DNA from 4 places in the Mesobacillus sp. genome. Region 2 is predicted to be linked to each of the others. Evidence: riboswitches for the same ligand, from Rfam matches in the RefSeq annotation. Region 2 holds a riboswitch; each other region holds the start of a gene.
What was found. Region 2 has a riboswitch for thiamine pyrophosphate ahead of AC3EBE_RS20495 (3-oxoacyl-ACP reductase). Riboswitches for the same ligand answer to the same signal wherever they lie in the genome.
Positions count from the first base shown of each region.

Region 1: another riboswitch for thiamine pyrophosphate. It lies ahead of AC3EBE_RS16650 (YkoF family thiamine/hydroxymethylpyrimidine-binding protein); the one in region 2 lies ahead of AC3EBE_RS20495 (3-oxoacyl-ACP reductase).
Region 3: another riboswitch for thiamine pyrophosphate. It lies ahead of thiT (energy-coupled thiamine transporter ThiT); the one in region 2 lies ahead of AC3EBE_RS20495 (3-oxoacyl-ACP reductase).
Region 4: another riboswitch for thiamine pyrophosphate. It lies ahead of tenA (thiaminase II); the one in region 2 lies ahead of AC3EBE_RS20495 (3-oxoacyl-ACP reductase).

Region 1 covers NZ_JBYNSB010000042.1:25,584-29,833, forward strand. Annotated here, with positions in the region: gene AC3EBE_RS16640 (ABC transporter ATP-binding protein) at 1-670, opposite strand, end outside; gene AC3EBE_RS16645 (ECF transporter S component) at 654-1,250, opposite strand; gene AC3EBE_RS16650 (YkoF family thiamine/hydroxymethylpyrimidine-binding protein) at 1,250-1,852, opposite strand; TPP riboswitch at 2,026-2,124, opposite strand; gene AC3EBE_RS16655 (hypothetical protein) at 2,193-2,444, opposite strand; gene AC3EBE_RS16660 (hypothetical protein) at 2,661-2,849, shown strand; gene AC3EBE_RS16665 (hypothetical protein) at 3,005-3,247, shown strand; gene AC3EBE_RS16670 (hypothetical protein) at 3,327-3,470, opposite strand; gene AC3EBE_RS16675 (DUF2238 domain-containing protein) at 3,467-4,105, opposite strand; gene AC3EBE_RS16680 (hypothetical protein) at 4,216-4,250, shown strand, end outside.
Region 2 covers NZ_JBYNSB010000055.1:118,436-122,685, reverse strand. Annotated here, with positions in the region: gene liaG (LiaG family protein) at 1-514, opposite strand, end outside; gene pepT (peptidase T) at 723-1,955, opposite strand; TPP riboswitch at 2,114-2,222, shown strand; gene AC3EBE_RS20495 (3-oxoacyl-ACP reductase) at 2,495-3,256, shown strand; gene thiM (hydroxyethylthiazole kinase) at 3,311-4,135, shown strand; gene thiD (bifunctional hydroxymethylpyrimidine kinase/phosphomethylpyrimidine kinase) at 4,122-4,250, shown strand, end outside.
Region 3 covers NZ_JBYNSB010000003.1:2,534-6,783, reverse strand. Annotated here, with positions in the region: gene AC3EBE_RS01430 (dicarboxylate/amino acid:cation symporter) at 1-1,079, shown strand, start outside; gene AC3EBE_RS01425 (histidine kinase N-terminal domain-containing protein) at 1,138-2,268, opposite strand; TPP riboswitch at 2,528-2,634, shown strand; gene thiT (energy-coupled thiamine transporter ThiT) at 2,741-3,313, shown strand; gene AC3EBE_RS01415 (FeoA family protein) at 3,641-3,865, shown strand; gene feoB (ferrous iron transport protein B) at 3,862-4,250, shown strand, end outside.
Region 4 covers NZ_JBYNSB010000017.1:22,299-26,548, reverse strand. Annotated here, with positions in the region: gene AC3EBE_RS05800 (malate:quinone oxidoreductase) at 522-2,021, shown strand; TPP riboswitch at 2,125-2,228, shown strand; gene tenA (thiaminase II) at 2,330-3,016, shown strand; gene AC3EBE_RS05790 (nuclease-related domain-containing protein) at 3,698-4,250, opposite strand, start outside.

The sequences.
Region 1 (4,250 bases), on a different contig from region 2:
CATTTAAAATCACGCAGCGGTCAATGATTCCAATCCAATTTTCCAGATTATGCTCTATGATTAAAATGCTCAGAGAGTTCTTAAGCTTTAGTTCCTTCAATGTCTCAGTCAATTCCATGCTTGATACAGGATCGAGATTAGCTGTTGGTTCATCCAGGATCAGTAATTCCGGTTTCATTACAAGGGCACATGCAATTGCTAACTTTTGCTTTTGCCCGCCGGACAAAGTATGGATCATTCGCTCTTTCATTGATAACATATCGACTAAACTTAAAGCCCAATCGATTTTCTCTGTCATCTGTGATCTTGGTGTCTGGATGTTCTCTAGTACGAAAGCGAGCTCATCTTCCACTGTCAGCATACAAAATTGTGCATCTGGATCCTGGAGGACAAGACCAACTTTTTGATTTATTTCGCCCGGGCCAAAGGATGATGTGTTTCTGCCGTGAAACTGGATTGTACCCTCCATAATTCCATCAACGGAAGATGGGTATATATTATTCAGGCAATAAGCTAATGTGCTTTTACCTGAACCGCTTGGCCCAAGCACCAGTACAGTTTCATCTTTTTGCATGCTGAATGAAATGCCATTTAACACTTTGCCTCCGGTATCGAAAGCAAAGGAGAGACCAGATACAGTTAGGAGGTTTTCTTTAGGCTGAGAATTCATGATTCTGCTTTGCCTTTCTGGTTTCTTTGCCAATTGGGAAGCTGTTCAGTGCGCCAGTCTTTGCCAGGCTGTCACTAATAAATTTCCCCAGAAGACCGGCCAGGAGTGCCCCGCTTGCAAGTCTAACCAAAAACATGGCTGTTACATATCCAGGAGATAAAGCGGTGTAACCGGACAGAAAATAACCCCACAAAAAACTTGTTACAGACGATCCCATTCCTGCTGCCATAAGAACCCAAACAGAATAGTTTTTCCATCTCCCAGCCGCAAAGACAGCCTCTGCACCGAATCCCTGTATGATTCCTGCAAGGATTAAACGTGGGCCTGCTGCGTTGCCAAGCATTACTTCAATCATCGCGGCAATTGTCTCAGAAAGAAGAGCTGCGCCAGGTTTTCTTATGACATAAGAAGCAATGATGGAAACGATGAACCAAATCCCGAAAATAAAATCATATCCGATCAATCCGAACATACCTACCAGCACATTACCAAGCTGAAGGAATAGGAGATATATAATCCCAAAGACAACTGCAAGGACAGATAATACTACCACCTCACGAAGTTTCCAGTTTGTAAGCATTATCTCTTCTCCTTTCTTGATGGGCTGTTGGCTGACATTGTGACAGTCATGACGATATGTGAAGAATCACTCTTTCTTGCGCCATCGAAAGCCATCTCGAGTGCTTCAAATACTTTATTTGCCTCTCCGTCCATCCTTGACGCATAGTGGACCCCGCCTGAAAAAACACCTTGTTGCTGTGCGGCTCTGACCTGTCCCATTATGACATCCATATATGTAGGTATCCCAAGCGGATATAAGGCGAATTGGACTGCTACCTCTTGTTTTATTTCACGCGAGCTCAATTCGTTCATACGTAAATGATCATTTGTCATAAAGGCATCTCCTGTGGTATCACCAGGACAGCCGTTAGAGAAGGTTGCATTCAAGACCACATGATGCCCTGTTTTAGCAGCGTTTAGATAGATAGCTTTTACTACATCGAATACGTGTTCAGAATTGCCCCTGACACATGTGCTTATATCGTCAGTCTCTATCCAGACCTTTGAAGTATCCACCTCATTTAAAGTTGACATAATGATTCCTGCAAAATTGTCTGACATAGGATAGATAGAAAATCTTGCTCCGGAAATTTCGCTTGTTCCACATAATCTTTTACTCACTGCTTTTCATCTCCTCTTCATTTTTAAGCTGGCTTTGTAAAGCAACAGAGATTCCTGTCGGCACAACAGTTGAATAACGCGATTGCCTTATAAATAGCCATATGTAAAAACAAAAAACTGCACCCCATGGGAAGGGTGCAGTAGAATACAGCCGTTTCTGAATAGCGTAACGGAAAGGTTCTTCTGCACTTCCCCACGCTGGTATTATCCAGATCGAGTAATAAGGGTCAGGACGTAGTCCTTCTCAGCGAATAGCTCCCCTAGTGCCAAAAATATGCAGTTATTGTTTCAAAATCATCTTAAAGCAGTTGGTTGAAGTTGTAAATATAAAAATATTAATTTATTTTTCATTCGAATTTTTTTGGTGCTTCCTCAGTCGATATTCGTGGGCAGATCCAAGCTCTTGGTTAAGCAGCCATTCCATTTCCTCAAGAGCTTCCCTGGTGACAACAGGATCATGCCAGGACCAGTGTACCGTGTATACGAAATAATAGTTTTTGATTTTCCTAAATACGACGATTGAGTTTGGATAATCATTAAACTGGGCTTTGATATTGTATCTCTTTGCGTATGACCATTTAGTTAATTCCATGTCAAAACCCCATGTCTATGTTTTCATTACAATTACCCTGACTGACAAAAGGCAAAACAGACATAAAGCCAAAGGAAGTGTCAATACCTGTCTGTATGTGGTAAAATAAGTGGCATTGAGAAATTGTTAGCGACAAATATCTGCATGATACCACCTGCTAGCAGGTTGATAGTTAAATAATATCGAGTAAACGCGAAACCTGGAGGGAAATAAGCAATGAATGAACCCCAAAGAATACAACTCAATGTAAGAGTAGCTAAGGAAACCTCAGATATGTTGGATGAGATTGTGGAATATTATCAGGAGAATACCAAAATCGGCAGGATTTACAAAGGTGATGTCTTGACAGATATTATCCAGAAGTCGTATGAAATTATGCAGAAACAAAAAAGGCTGAACAGATAAAACAGTATTGATGCAATAAAGCAATTTTACGGCGAATGTTAAGACAAATTGTCATAGCTAAATGTGGCAAAATTATGAACAAAACAGTTGCACTTGGCAATAATAAGTCGTATTATTTTAATAATCTGATAATTAGACTTAAGGTGGTTATACTTATGATGAGAATGGCTATTGCTGGTGTTGCTGGTTTTGTTCTCGTGTTTATAGAGTCTTATATTGTAATGGTTATAAAACAATATGAAGCAGTAGACTTTGGGGGAATTGCTCCATTTGTCAGTGTATGGACGATGAATTTTTTCCTTGTGTTCTCAATTCTTACTCACATCAAATTCTGGTATGAGGAAAGAGAGGCACAGCGAGAGGAAGAAGCTGCAGAGAGAGACCGGTTTATTAATTAGAGATGTTAAAGGCAGCCATGATGGCCGCCTTTTTTTCGTTCACAATGAAATCATTCTTTCGCGACAATTTTAGTTTTTATTACCTTTGATCATCATAGTCTTTCTCAGCTTCTTCAGCAGCAATTCTCAACTCCTGAAAAAATAATTGGTCATTGCATACCATGCTATGTTTTTGCTCCTCATCATTCAGATTATGATTTTGTGTTGTCTGATCTTTTTTCATTTGTATACCTCCTTTTGTTTTATTCCTATTTCCCTTTCAAGAAGGCTGTTATGCATCTTGGTGAAAAGAAGCAGGGAAAGCAATGCTCCGCTGAATGTAAGGAACATATCCCATTGAGTATCCCAAAAATCCCCCTGTGCTCCGAGAAAATCGTGAGCCGCTTTACCTCCTCCTGTAAGAGTTGCAAATAGCCATTCAATAATTTCATACAGAGCTGCAATCGACAGGGTTACTGATAAAGCCAACCAATTTACCAGTGCTCCTATAGAGAGAGGAGTTTTTCTCATCAGGATCTCGCGGAAAATGATGACGATTAGCCCTTTCATCAAGTGTCCAAACCGGTCATAATGGTTTCTTTTTAAATTAAAATGATCTTTCAGCCAATCGAATAGCGGAACATTTGCATAGATATAGTGCCCGCCAATGAACATCAGAATTGTCACAAAAGCAATGATGGTATAAGACAGAGTGGTTAATGGGAATCTTTTGTATAGAAAAGCCGTTACTGCGATCGCCACAATAGCTGGTAAAACCTCTGCCACCCACGTTGGTAAATAGGCAGGCTTTATCGCTGACCAGGCAAAAAAGGCTAAGACAATAATAAATAAAAGAATATGTAGATTTCTTTTCTGCAAATAACCAACTCCTATGAACAAAATGATTATGTAAAGTATTTGATTTATTTCCATTTTTAATCCTTAATTCTACTTTTCTTAACTAAACTCATACATAATGGAGGTTTCCCATGTCTGGAATCAAGTGCATATACAGCTTTGATGA
Region 2 (4,250 bases):
CAACCTCTCCAGATGAGCTGTGATGCTCCAGTGTTTTTACATTCATGTTTTTAAGAACCAGGCTGCCGGATCCAACATCAATGGCCAGCTTATCCAGATTCATTGGTTCCTGTATAGAATACCCTTTAAAGGTGATTTCACCTGAACCAAGTTCGAGCTTCATGTTTTGGTCATAGTCCTCAGGAATGTAAATCGTCAAAGAGGTCTCATCAAGCTCAAACCAATTGAACCAGAAGAATCCTTTCCGCTTTGCAGAAACTTCGATTGTATCCCCGCGCTTATGCACAGAAACAGTTCCCTTTCCCTCGAGCTCAGCGCTGACATCATCTCTGTCTTCAGGAACGACGGTCGTGCTGATGCTTGAAACATCGATCGAGATATTCTCGATGTTTTTCGTAACCTTAGCAGAATCCTTCGCCTTTGCGAAATTGAGCCCATCCCCGCCAATCAAATAATTCATCCCAATATAAGCACCGGTAATAATCAGAAAAATAACCAAAACCCGCTTCAACATCCCAATTTCCCCTCTCAATCAATCTCTATATCCAGAATAAACCATTCACCAGCGCACACCAATGCCCCTCAGAACCAAATCCGCCTAAGACCAGAGCCCGATTCAATCCCCGCTTCAACACTTTAAAGCACTGGGGGTCAGACCCCCAGTGCGGGAATGCGTTAAAGCGCCGGGGGTCTGACCCCCGGCGCGGTGATGTGGTAAAGTGTTATGCTTTGGCTTCGTATAATTTAACTACTTCTACGATGGTTTCTACTGCTTTGATCATGTTGTTGACTGAGATGTATTCGAAGCGGCCGTGGAAGTTTTCGCCTCCTGTGAAGATGTTCGGTGTCGGCAGTCCCATATAGCTTAGCTGGGATCCGTCGGTGCCGCCGCGGATTGGCTTGACGATCGGCTTGATGCCGAGGTTTTCCATTGCTTCGTATGCGATGTCGACGATTTCCTTCACGGGCTCGATCTTATCCTTCATGTTGTAATATTGGTCTTTGATTTCAAGCTCAACTCGATATTCACCATATTTCAGCCTTAGTTCGTTGGTGATTTGCTGCATGAGATCCTTCCGTGCCTGGAAGCTGTCCCGGTCAAAATCACGAATGATATAACTCAGCGTTGTTTCCTCCACATCGCCATTGATGGAGCTGAGGTGGAAGAAGCCTTCATATCCCGCTGTATGTTCCGGAGCCTCTTCTTCAGGCAGCCTGCTGTTGAATTCCATCGCGATCTTCGCGGAGTTGACCATTTTCCCCTTTGCCGTTCCAGGGTGGACATTTTTTCCCTTGAAGGTCACCTTGGCACCAGCGGCATTGAAGCTTTCATATTCCAGCTCGCCTAGTGGGCCGCCGTCAATCGTATAGGCGAATTTCGCATTGAATGCTTCGACATCGAACCTATGCGGCCCGCGGCCTATTTCTTCATCAGGTGTGAAGGCAACCCTGATTTTCCCGTGCTTGATTTCCGGATGCTTGACCAGATAATCCATCGCCGTCATGATTTCAGCGATTCCAGCCTTGTTATCAGCTCCAAGAAGGGTTGTGCCGTCTGTCGTGATCAAGGTGTGTCCCTCGTATTGCGGCAGCTCAGGGAAATCCGCAGGAGAGAGGATGATGTTCTGTTCCTTGTTCAGCATAATTTGCTGACCATCATAGTTTTCAACTACCTGAGGTTTAACATTTTTTCCTGTAAAATCAGTAGCCGTATCCACGTGGGCAAGGAAGCCGATTGTCGGTACATCCTTATTGGTATTGGCTGGAAGCGTCGCCATTACATAGCCGTTTCCATCGATCGTGACTTCCTGCATCCCGATGCTATTCAATTCTTCGACAAGCATATTCGCAAGTGTAAGCTGTCCCTCGGTTGAAGGGCAGGTTTCACTATTTTCATTCGACTGGGTATCCACTTTTACATAGGTTGTAAATCGTTCAATAATTTCATTCTTCAATTCCCTTCATCTCCCATTCATGAGTATATTTTCATATTATCACACATCTTTATGAAGACAATTTCTGGGGAGGTGAATAATGGGAATTTTTTAATAATAATCGGAAAATGCTTTACATATAAAAATGTTAAGGCTACTATGAAACTAATTAAATATCGTTGTACTACTAGGGGTGCCCTGTGTCGGGCTGAGAGAAAAACGGCAGTTTTTTGACCCTTTGGACCTGATCTGGGTAATACCAGCGTAGGAAAGTAGTAAGAGATGATTTTTTTCCCTTACATTGCTTTTAAAGCCAGGTCCTTTCACGGATCTGGCTTTTTTATTTTTTTGCTCTGAAATAAGGCTGTTGATTTCCGTTCCAGGCGCTTCGCTTTCCGCGGGGCTGGCGCTGAGCCTCCTCGTCGCTTTGCTCCTGCGGGGTCTCACCTGTCCAGCTGCGCCCGCAGGAGTCTACGCGCCTTCCACTACAATCAACAGTATCTTAAAAATCAAATCTATTTTGGTTATATCAGAGCAATATTCCAAGGAGGTTTTCAAAAATGGAACTAAAAGATCAAGTTGTACTGGTGACTGGCGGCAGCCGGGGATTAGGAGCAGAAACAGTGAAGGCTTTTGCGAGGGAAGGCGCAAGGGTTGTCATAAATTATTTCCAAAATGAAATGAAGGCAAAGCAGCTTGAAGAGCAAATTGGCAAAAACGCACTCGCCATCCAGGCTGATGTGAGAAATCCGGAACAAGTGCAAAGCATGTTCAAACAGGCTAAGGAACATTTCGGGACTCCGATTACCACGGTGGTAAATAACGCTTTAGTCAGCTTCAAGTTCGACCCTGTAACGAACAAGGATGCGTTTTCCGTAGGCTGGGAGGATTACAAGGCTCAGCTTGAGGGCGCCATCCGAGGAGCATTGAATACAATCCAGGCTGGACTACCTGATATGAAAGAATCCCGGTTTGGCAGGGTTATCAATATAGGCACAAACCTGTTCCAGAATCCAGTCGTTGCCTATCACGACTATACGACAAGCAAGGCAGCCTTGTTAGGGTTCACTAGGAATATGGCAAATGATCTAGGGAAACACGGCATAACCGTCAATATGGTTTCAGGCGGTTTGCTAAAAACAACAGACGCCAGCGCGGCGACATCTGCTGAGGTATTCCAGCTGATTGAATCCTCGACCCCTCTCAGAAAAGTGACCGATCCGGCAGAAGTCGCAGATGGGATTGTTTTCTTTGCATCTCCATGGGCGAGGGCAGTTACAGGGCAAAACCTTGTGGTGGACGGCGGCCTGGTCATGGATTAGAAGGCGAAAGCCAGCACCTGGAACGAACTCACGAAAGATGAAGGAGGAATTGCTATGCAAAAACAAGAGATTGCCAGCTTGCTAAAAAAGGTCCGTACTGAGAATCCATTGATACATAACATCACGAATGTCGTGGTCACCAATTTTACCGCCAATGGATTGCTTGCGCTCGGTGCCTCGCCGGTTATGGCGTATGCACCTGAAGAAGCTGCCGAAATGGCCGCAATCGCAGGATGCCTTGTATTGAATATCGGAACATTGAATACGCAGGTAGTTGAATCGATGCTAATAGCCGGCAAATCAGCCAATAAGCATGGAGTGCCGGTCATTCTTGATCCAGTCGGGGCAGGGGCGACAGCTTTCAGGACAGAAACGGCAAGGAAACTGATGGCAGAGTTAGAGATTTCGATAATCAGAGGGAATGCGGCGGAAATCGCCAATGTTGCCGGTGAGAATTGGGAGATTCGCGGAGTAGATGCCGGTGAGTCAGCTGGTGATGTAGCCGAGCTCGCTGTTTCAGCTGCCAAAAAATTAAAAACAACCGTTGCTTTAACAGGTAAGGATGACATCATAACCGATGGCGTAACAACAATCATTGGCCACAATGGCCACTCAATCCTGACAAATGTAACAGGAACCGGCTGTCTTCTTTCCTCGGTCGTTGGAGCCTTTTCGGCTGTGGAAAAAAATCAGCTTCAGTCAGCAGCTTCTGCGATCATTACCTATGGAATCTCAGCTGAAAAAGCAGCAAATCAAAGTGCGCACCAAGGGCCGGGAAGCTTCCAGATAGAATTCCTGAACCAGTTAAGCAAAGTGAATGAGGACGATATCATGAGACTTAGTTCTTTTACGAAAAGGGAGATGAATGAATATGTTTAAAGCACTGACAATTGCCGGATCGGACAGCGGCGGAGGAGCAGGAATCCAGGCTGATCTTAAGACATTTCAGGAACTCAGTGTCTATGGCATGTCTGCATTGACGGCTGTCACGGCT
Region 3 (4,250 bases), on a different contig from region 2:
GAGATCCGAAGAAGCTTGGAAGAATTGGTTTAAAGACTGTAAGCTTCTTCCTGGGGACTACTGCAATTGCAATTATTATTGGCATTTCATTAAGCTATTTGATTAAGCCAGGTCTAATGGGAGAGTTCGATACAACCGGGGCGGATTTTAAAGCGGAAAAAGCTCCGCCGGTAAGTGAGACATTCCTGAATCTGATCCCGACCAATCCATTTGAAGCAATCACATCCGGCAATATGCTTCAAATCATTGTATTCGCGATTTTTATTGGGATTGCATTAACTGCATTAGGCAATAAAACCAAAGGTATTTTGAATCTCATCGAGCAAGGCAATGAAATTATGATGTATTTAGTAGGTCTCGTGATGAAGTTCGCTCCATATGGAACTTTTGGCTTGATTGCGACAGCGATTGGCAGTCAGGGTTTAGATGCTATAAAAGCTATGAGTGTATACATGCTTGTGGTTGTGCTTGCATTAATTCTTCATGGTTTATTAACCTATGGATCAAGTGTATATTTCCTTGCACGCAAAAATCCTTTATGGTTCTTTAAAGGATTCGCACCAGCAATGGGAGTGGCATTCAGTACATCCAGCAGTAACGCGACACTGCCTGTATCGATGGAAACAGCGCAAAAAAATCTGAAGGTTCCAGAGTCTGTCAGCAGCTTTGTGCAGCCTTTGGGCGCGACAATCAATATGGATGGAACGGCCATCATGCAAGGAGTTGCAACGATTTTTATCGCGCAGGTTTATGGTGCTGACCTGACGATGGCCGAGTTAGCGACAGTTGTCCTGACAGCGGTGCTTGCAAGTATTGGTACGGCAGGGGTGCCAGGTGTCGGTTTGATCATGCTGGCGATGGTCCTCAAATCTGTTGGATTGCCAGTTGAAGGTATAGGATTAATACTGGGTATTGACCGATTGCTCGATATGGCGCGTACAGCAGTGAATATCACGGGTGATGCAGCATGTGCGGTGATTGTTGCAGAATCAGAGAAGAAGCATGAGGCGAAGACAGCAAAAAATAAGGTAAAAACGATGGCCGACAAAAGCACTTTGGAGTATTCCGATAGAGCTTAGTCTCAATAAAAGCCCGTTCCTTCTTTATAAGGGACGGGCTTTTTGATAGTTGTGGGACTTACATTTCATTTCCGTTCAATGGCAAAAGAATGATAAATGATGTTTTGTCAGGTTCGGATGAACAGGCGAGTATTCCCTTATGTTTTTCAATGATTTCCCGGCAGACGAAAAGACCCAGCCCTGTTCCAAGTGTTTTGGTCGTGACAAATGGTTCAAAGATTGTCTTCAGTAAATTGTCTGGTATCACCGGGCCATTATTTGAGATTTCTAATTTGATATGAGTATCATTGACGAAGAATCCCTTGATTTCAATTCTCGGGTCGTCCCGATATTGGCTCAGGACATCAATTGCGTTGAAGATGATGTTGATGAGCACCTGCCTGATTTCATCAGCATACCCGTACAATTCCATCTTTTCGGCGACTTCCTTGTTAATCTTCACATTGGTATCAAGTATACTTGGATAAAGGAAATTTAATACCTCATCAATCATTTTATTTACTGAGAAAAAAGTTTTCTCTTTCCCAATCAGCTCCTTTTTGGAAAGAAGCAAAAATTGCGAAATCCGGAAATTCAGCTGTTCCAATTCGCTCGAGATGATATCGAGATACTTCATCTCAGGATGATCGGATTTTAACAGCTGGATAAACCCCTGAATGGAGGTCAGCGGGTTGCGGAATTCATGGATGAAGCTTGAAGTCATCTGCCCGAGCAAAGTCAGCCGGTCTTTATGGGTAGAATCGATGAACTCATTCTTTTCCTCGATGATCTTATTCTTCTGTTCATTGTAATAAGAAACGGCGTAGTACAGGAATGTATCAAAGCAGTAATTGATTCTGTTAATCGTGTCCTGAAGCTCTTCCCATCCCAGTTTCATTTTATGGAGATGTTTATAAATAACAGACCGCCCAGAGTTTACGTTATAAACAAAGTCCCCGATGTTAATGTCAGCACGGACCCTTTCTTCTCCGACGGCAAAAGCGATTTTTTGTAAATGAACCTCAAGCTCTTCATTCGATTTCGAAAAGATGGCCATGATGATTCCATACATTTCTTCCGCGTTTTTTGTAATTCTTAATTTATATGGATCGTCCTCAGATACGATGATCATTTCATTCCACTCGGCAATCAGATGTTCTTTTTCACTAGACAGGAAGCTTAGCAGTCGGTTCTGTGTAATTGGCAGCATTTAATTGAGTCCTCCAGTTTAACAATTCCGTTTTTAAAAACATTCGGTGGAAAAATGAAAATCCCTTTGTCGAATATTTAGAACATACGCAGAAAGGCGTCGAATTAGCAAAAAGGTGACTAAAGACCGATTTTTTTATCAGTATTTGTTAAATTGGTTGTCGACATTTTAATATAAATTATGAGTTGCATAAAAAGATGAAATTGTTTTCCTTGTCTTCGTAGATAAAAAGTAGTATATTCATAGTTGACAAATTAAATAGAACCACAAGGGGAGCTGCGTAAAGCAGCTGAGAGTGAGCGGCCGAGTTCTTACCCTTTGAACCTGTTAGTTAATGCTAGCGTAGGAATGTGGATGCGATAGGAAAGCAATCTTGGGAATCCTATATCGATCCCTCGATTGCTTTTTTTGTTTCTGAAGCAGAAAAGGCGTGTTGAAGCGGACCTCATTCTGAAAAGAAGGGGGAAGAAACATGAAACAAAAGCAAACTTTATTTTTAGTGGAAGTGGCAGTATTTTCGGCCCTGGCGTATTTATTGGATCTTTTTTCAGGGTTCCTATTTTCAAGGATCTGGCCGCAGGGCGGATCAGTTTCCATCGCGATGGTGCCTGTATTCCTGATGGCATTCCGCTGGGGATTAAAAGGCGGTATCCTTACCGGATTCATATTTGGACTTTTGCAATTCATTCTTGGGATGTCTCAGATTTATCATCCGGTACAAGGCATTTTGGATTATCTCGTTGCCTTTGCTGTTTTGGGATTGGCAGGTGTATTCGCCAGCCAGGTGAAAGCCTCCCTTCAGGAAGGACGGGGCAAGAAGTGGATAGGCCTGATTGTAGCTGGCACGTTTATCGGGAGCGCACTTCGATTCATCGCCCATTTTCTTTCAGGGTGGATTTTCTTTGGCAGCTATGCACCAAAAGGGCAGCCAGCATGGGTGTATTCAGCTGTTTATAATGGCACTTATATGCTTCCAAGCATGATTCTCAGTGCGATCATTGTCATCCTTATTATCAGTTCAGCACCTAATAGGATGCTCAAATAGTCAATCTTAAGAGGAGCCAGGTGCTCTTCTTTTTTTATGGTTTAATATACCGTTGCAGGTATATACTTAAAAAGTAAGATTTGTCAATTATATGGCTAAAAGCAGGTTATGAAGTTCCGAACCTTAAATCTGTGATTAATGTCACAGTGGAGGTGAGAGAAAAATGATTAAATAAAGATAATCATTCTCAATTAGCAAAATGTTTAGAAATGAAGAGAAACTGCTTTAACAATTTAATTTTAATTATAGCTCAGTGCCCTATCTTCCGAGGCACTGTAAATGTGAATAAGTAAATAACCAAAACATTTTCGGAAAAAGGTGATGGCTATGCTGGGGAATCTAAAGACTGGGGAAAAAGGCCGGATCTTGAATATTGCTGGTGCTGACAAGTTTGTTAAAAGAAGACTGCTAGACTTAGGTATTGCTGAAGGAGCAGAGGTATGTGTCAAGTGCATCCTGCCATTTGGCGGCCCGGTAATGGTCGAATCTTGCGGCCAATGCATCGGTATCCGCAGGAAAGAAGCGCTTAGAATCGAAGTGGAAAGAGTATGAATAACATTGCGCTTATAGGTAATCCAAATACAGGCAAAACCTCCCTGTTTAATAATTTGACAGGTTCATATGAATACGTAGGCAACTGGAGCGGCGTAACGGTTGAGAAGAAAGTGGGGGTCCTGAAGAACGGAAGGGACAAGCTCATTGATCTGCCAGGAGTGTATACACTTAACCCATTATCCAAGGATGAAGGAGTCGTTACCAATTTCTTTCTCCGCGAGCCATTCCAAAAGCTGCTTAACATCCTGGATGCATCGCAATTAAGAAGGAATCTTCATTTAACCTTGCAGGTAATGGAATATGATGCGCCTGTCATCATTGGCTTGAATATGCTTGATGTCGCCAAAAGCCGAGGAATTGAAATTAATATTGAAGAACTCTC
Region 4 (4,250 bases), on a different contig from region 2:
ATATCTAAATACTTTAATTCGCCGACCTGTACAATAAAACCTCTTTCTTCTAAGGTAGAGATAAACGATGCGGAAGCAAGGGGACGTATCTTCTGCTTCCAGTGAAATTAAAGAATTTTTAAAGCAGGAGATTGTTGAATTCTAATTAGCAACCAGACAACTCACTTTTTTAAAATAATATTGTTTAAAACCCTGAGACACTGGTTAAAATTGGTGAAGGGAATGAAGTGCTGATACATTTCTTATGCCTCAGTCAACTTAATTGGACTAATGGAAGCAACGGGTACGTCCCCCTGCTTCTGTCCTGGTAACGCTTCTTACTTTTTTTATTTACAAAAATAGTCTATAATTATCAGATAATAGTAGATATTTTAATATATCAATCATTATAATAGATATTGAATGGTTTTTTATTTGTGACGGAAATGTTTTTGTGCCTAAGTAAGCGCCCCTTGCTTTCAAACATCTGAGCGGGAGTGCCTACTCCTTTTTTCAAATATAGGGGATAAGGAAGGTTTATAATGAACAGCATACAGAAAAAAACAGACGTTATCTTAATTGGTGCTGGAGTCATGAGCGCGACTTTGGGATCTTTACTTAAAGAATTAGCACCTGATTGGGAAATCAGAGTATTCGAGAAGCTTGCAAGCGCAGGCGAAGAGAGCTCCAACGAATGGAATAATGCCGGAACGGGACATGCGGCATTGTGCGAGCTTAACTATACACCTGAAAAAGCTGACGGCTCTATCGATATCAGCAAAGCCATAAAAGTAAATGAACAGTTTCAGCTTTCAAGACAGTTTTGGTCTTTTCTTGTAAATAAAAATCTGATTGAAAATCCTCATGAATTCATCAGGCCACTTCCACATATGAGCCTGGTTGAAGGGGAAAAGAATGTTACGTTTTTGAAAAATCGTTTTAAAGCGCTTTCAACTGTACCTCTGTTTAAGGGGATGGAATACACCGAGGATCCTGAGAAATTGAAGGAATGGATTCCGCTGATCATGGAAGGCCGTACCTCGAATGACCCGATTGCGGCTACCAAAATCGATTCTGGAACGGACGTAAACTTTGGTGCGTTAACACGCATGTTATTTGACCATTTGAAGCGTAAAGATGTTGAGATAAACTATAACCATAGTGTTAAGGATATTAAACGTACAAGCGATGGCCTGTGGGAATTAAAGGTCCATAATCAAAATACCGGCAATACTGAGTATCACAGTGCAAAATTTGTCTTTATCGGCGGCGGCGGCGGAAGCCTGCATCTGCTGCAAAAAACCGGTATTCCTGAGTCCAAGCATATCGGCGGATTCCCGGTAAGCGGACTATTCATGGTCTGCAAAAACCCTGAGGTGGTGGAACAGCACCATGCTAAGGTCTACGGAAAGGCAAAGGTAGGGGCTCCTCCGATGTCTGTTCCGCATCTTGATACACGATTCATTGATAATAAAAAAGCACTGTTGTTTGGGCCGTTCGCCGGCTTCACACCTAAGTTCTTAAAAACTGGTTCGAACTTGGATTTAATCAGTTCTGTGAAACCAAACAATGTCATTACAATGCTTGCTGCAGGTGTAAAAGAAATGGCATTGACGAAATACTTGATCGAGCAGCTTATGCTTTCGCATGAAAAACGCATGGAAGAATTGCGTGAGTTCATCCCGAGTGCAAAAAGCGAGGATTGGGAAATCGTCGTAGCAGGCCAGCGTGTTCAGGTAATCAAAGACACAGAAGCAGGCAAAGGAACGCTTCAATTCGGTACTGAAGTCGTCAGTGCCGCAGACGGCTCGGTAGCAGCATTACTTGGTGCGTCACCAGGTGCATCAACAGCCGTCCATGTCATGCTTGAAGTGCTGGAGAAGTGCTTCCCAGAAGAAATGTTCAAGTGGAAAGCGAAAATAGAAGAAATGGTTCCTTCTTATGGCGTTTCATTAGTGGACAACCCTGAGCTTTTCCATGAAATTCATGAATCGACTGCAAAGACGCTTGGGTTGAATGAAAAAGTCGTGGTTCATAATTAATATAAAGGATGGCCGCCAATCTTTGATGGGTGGCCATTTTTTGGAGCATTTATTTGTTTGACTTTTATGAAAACGAATTGTAGAGTAAAGTTGAATCGAATAGGAAGACCACTAGGGGAGCCATTACATGGCTGAGACGGGAAGAATCCTGGACCCTTTGAACCTGATCTAGTTCATACTAGCGTAGGAAAGTGGAGTCTGTGCCGGGTAAAAATAATTATTCTGCCGCTCCATTTTTGGAGCGGTTTTTTCGTTGAATCGCTCCATTTAACGTCTTCCCAAAATAACTGATAAAAGGGGAAATGTCCATGAGTTTTTCAGCAGATTTGAGAAGAGAAGCAGAGCCTATTTTTAAGGCGATATTTGAGCATCCATTTGTAAAAGGAATAGCCAATGATGAGCTGTTGCCGGAGCAATTAGTCCACTATATCAAGCAGGATTTTGAATATTTAAGCTCCTTTATTCGAATCTATGGAATTGCCATCTCCAAATGCGAGACTCGCGAAGATATGGAAATGTTCAATAAGCAAATTTCATTCATTTTACACAGCGAAGTACATCCTCATAATAACTTTTGTGAAATTGCTGGGGTTTCATACGATGAGCTGCAAGGTTTTGCATTAGCCCCGGCTGCCCATCAGTACATCCGCCATATGCTCAGCGTTGCCCATGAAGGAACACTGGGTGAAATTTTGGCTGTATTATTGCCTTGCCCCTGGACCTATTGGGAGATAGGGAAAAACCTATTGAATGAAATAAAGCCAGACAGCACCCATCCTTTTTATGAATGGATCAGCTTTTACGGCAGCCGGACAGATAGCATCACTGAAAAATTCTGTGCAAGGCTCGATGAACTTGCTGAGGAAGCCTCTGAAAGAGAAAAGGAAAGAATGAGAGAACACTTTTTGCTGAGCTGTCAGCTTGAATATATGTTTTGGGATATGGCCTATAAGCTGGAAGAGTGGCCTGTACAAATGGAATTAGTGAAAAAGTGACAAGGACAAACGTAAACATTAAGCTTCACTGAATGATTGATATCCGAAAGGCGGTCTCATTCGGACAGGAATAGAGGGAGCAGGACCAAAACTGTCCGAAAGGCGACCTTATTCGGACAGAAATAGAAGGACCAGCCCAAAAACTGTCCGAAAGGCGACCTCATTCGGACAGAAATGGAAGGAGCAGGACCAAAACTGTCCGAAAGGCGACCTTATTCGGACAGAAATGGAAGGAGCAGGACCAAAACTGTCCGAAAGGCGACCTTATTCGGACAGAAAGGGAAGGAGCAGCCCCAAAACTGTCCGAAAGGCGACCTCATTCGGACAGAAATGGAAGGAGCAGGACCAAAACTGTCCGAAAGGCGACCTCATTCGGACAGAAATGGAAGGACCAGCCCCAAAACTGTCCGAAAGGCGACGTCATTCGGACAGGAATAGAAGGAGCAGCCCCAAAACTGTCCGAAAGGCGACCTCATTCGGACAGAAATGGAAGGACCAGCCCCAAAACTGTCCGAAAGGCGACCTTATTCGGACAGAAATAGAAGGAGCAGCCCAAAAAACTGTCCGAAAGGCGACCTCATTCGGACAGGAATAGAAGGACCAGCCCCAAAACTGTCCGAAAGGCGACCTCATTGGGAAAGGAGAACGAGAAATAACAATCAGAACTAAAATAGATCTACTCTACTTATAGTGTGTATCCCGTGTAGTGCCAACTGTGATATAGTTTTTCTTTAAAATCCTGTTAATAGTCTTTTTATTCAATTCTACTTTGCACCATTCATAAATACTCTGAGTAGTGATTATCCTTTCAGGAAAAAGTCGTTTGAACTCCTCTACATTCCTTAAAATAGCAGGTTCAATCCTTTCATGGTATCCGCACCTGTTGCAAACGATATCATGATTCACAATAAAAGTGGCAAAAGACTTGCATGATTTACAATAAATACCCTTCTCCAGCTGTTCATAATTATATTTAGGTAATTTTACATAGGGGTTCTTAGAAATATGCAGAGAGATTAACTTCTTAGCGAGTTTCATGTGGTTGTCATTTAACTTGGATGGAGTGTTATTTAAACCTCTCAAAAACGCAGGTACCTGAGTTGGTAAAACGATAGGTTGATTCATAGGGGCTTGATATAAAGTGAATTCAGGATTAATAAAAATAATGGAGGCTTCAAATAAAAAATTCATTTTGAGGTTTTGCAGGAGTAGGCGAAAGAGGCCTGCACTTCTA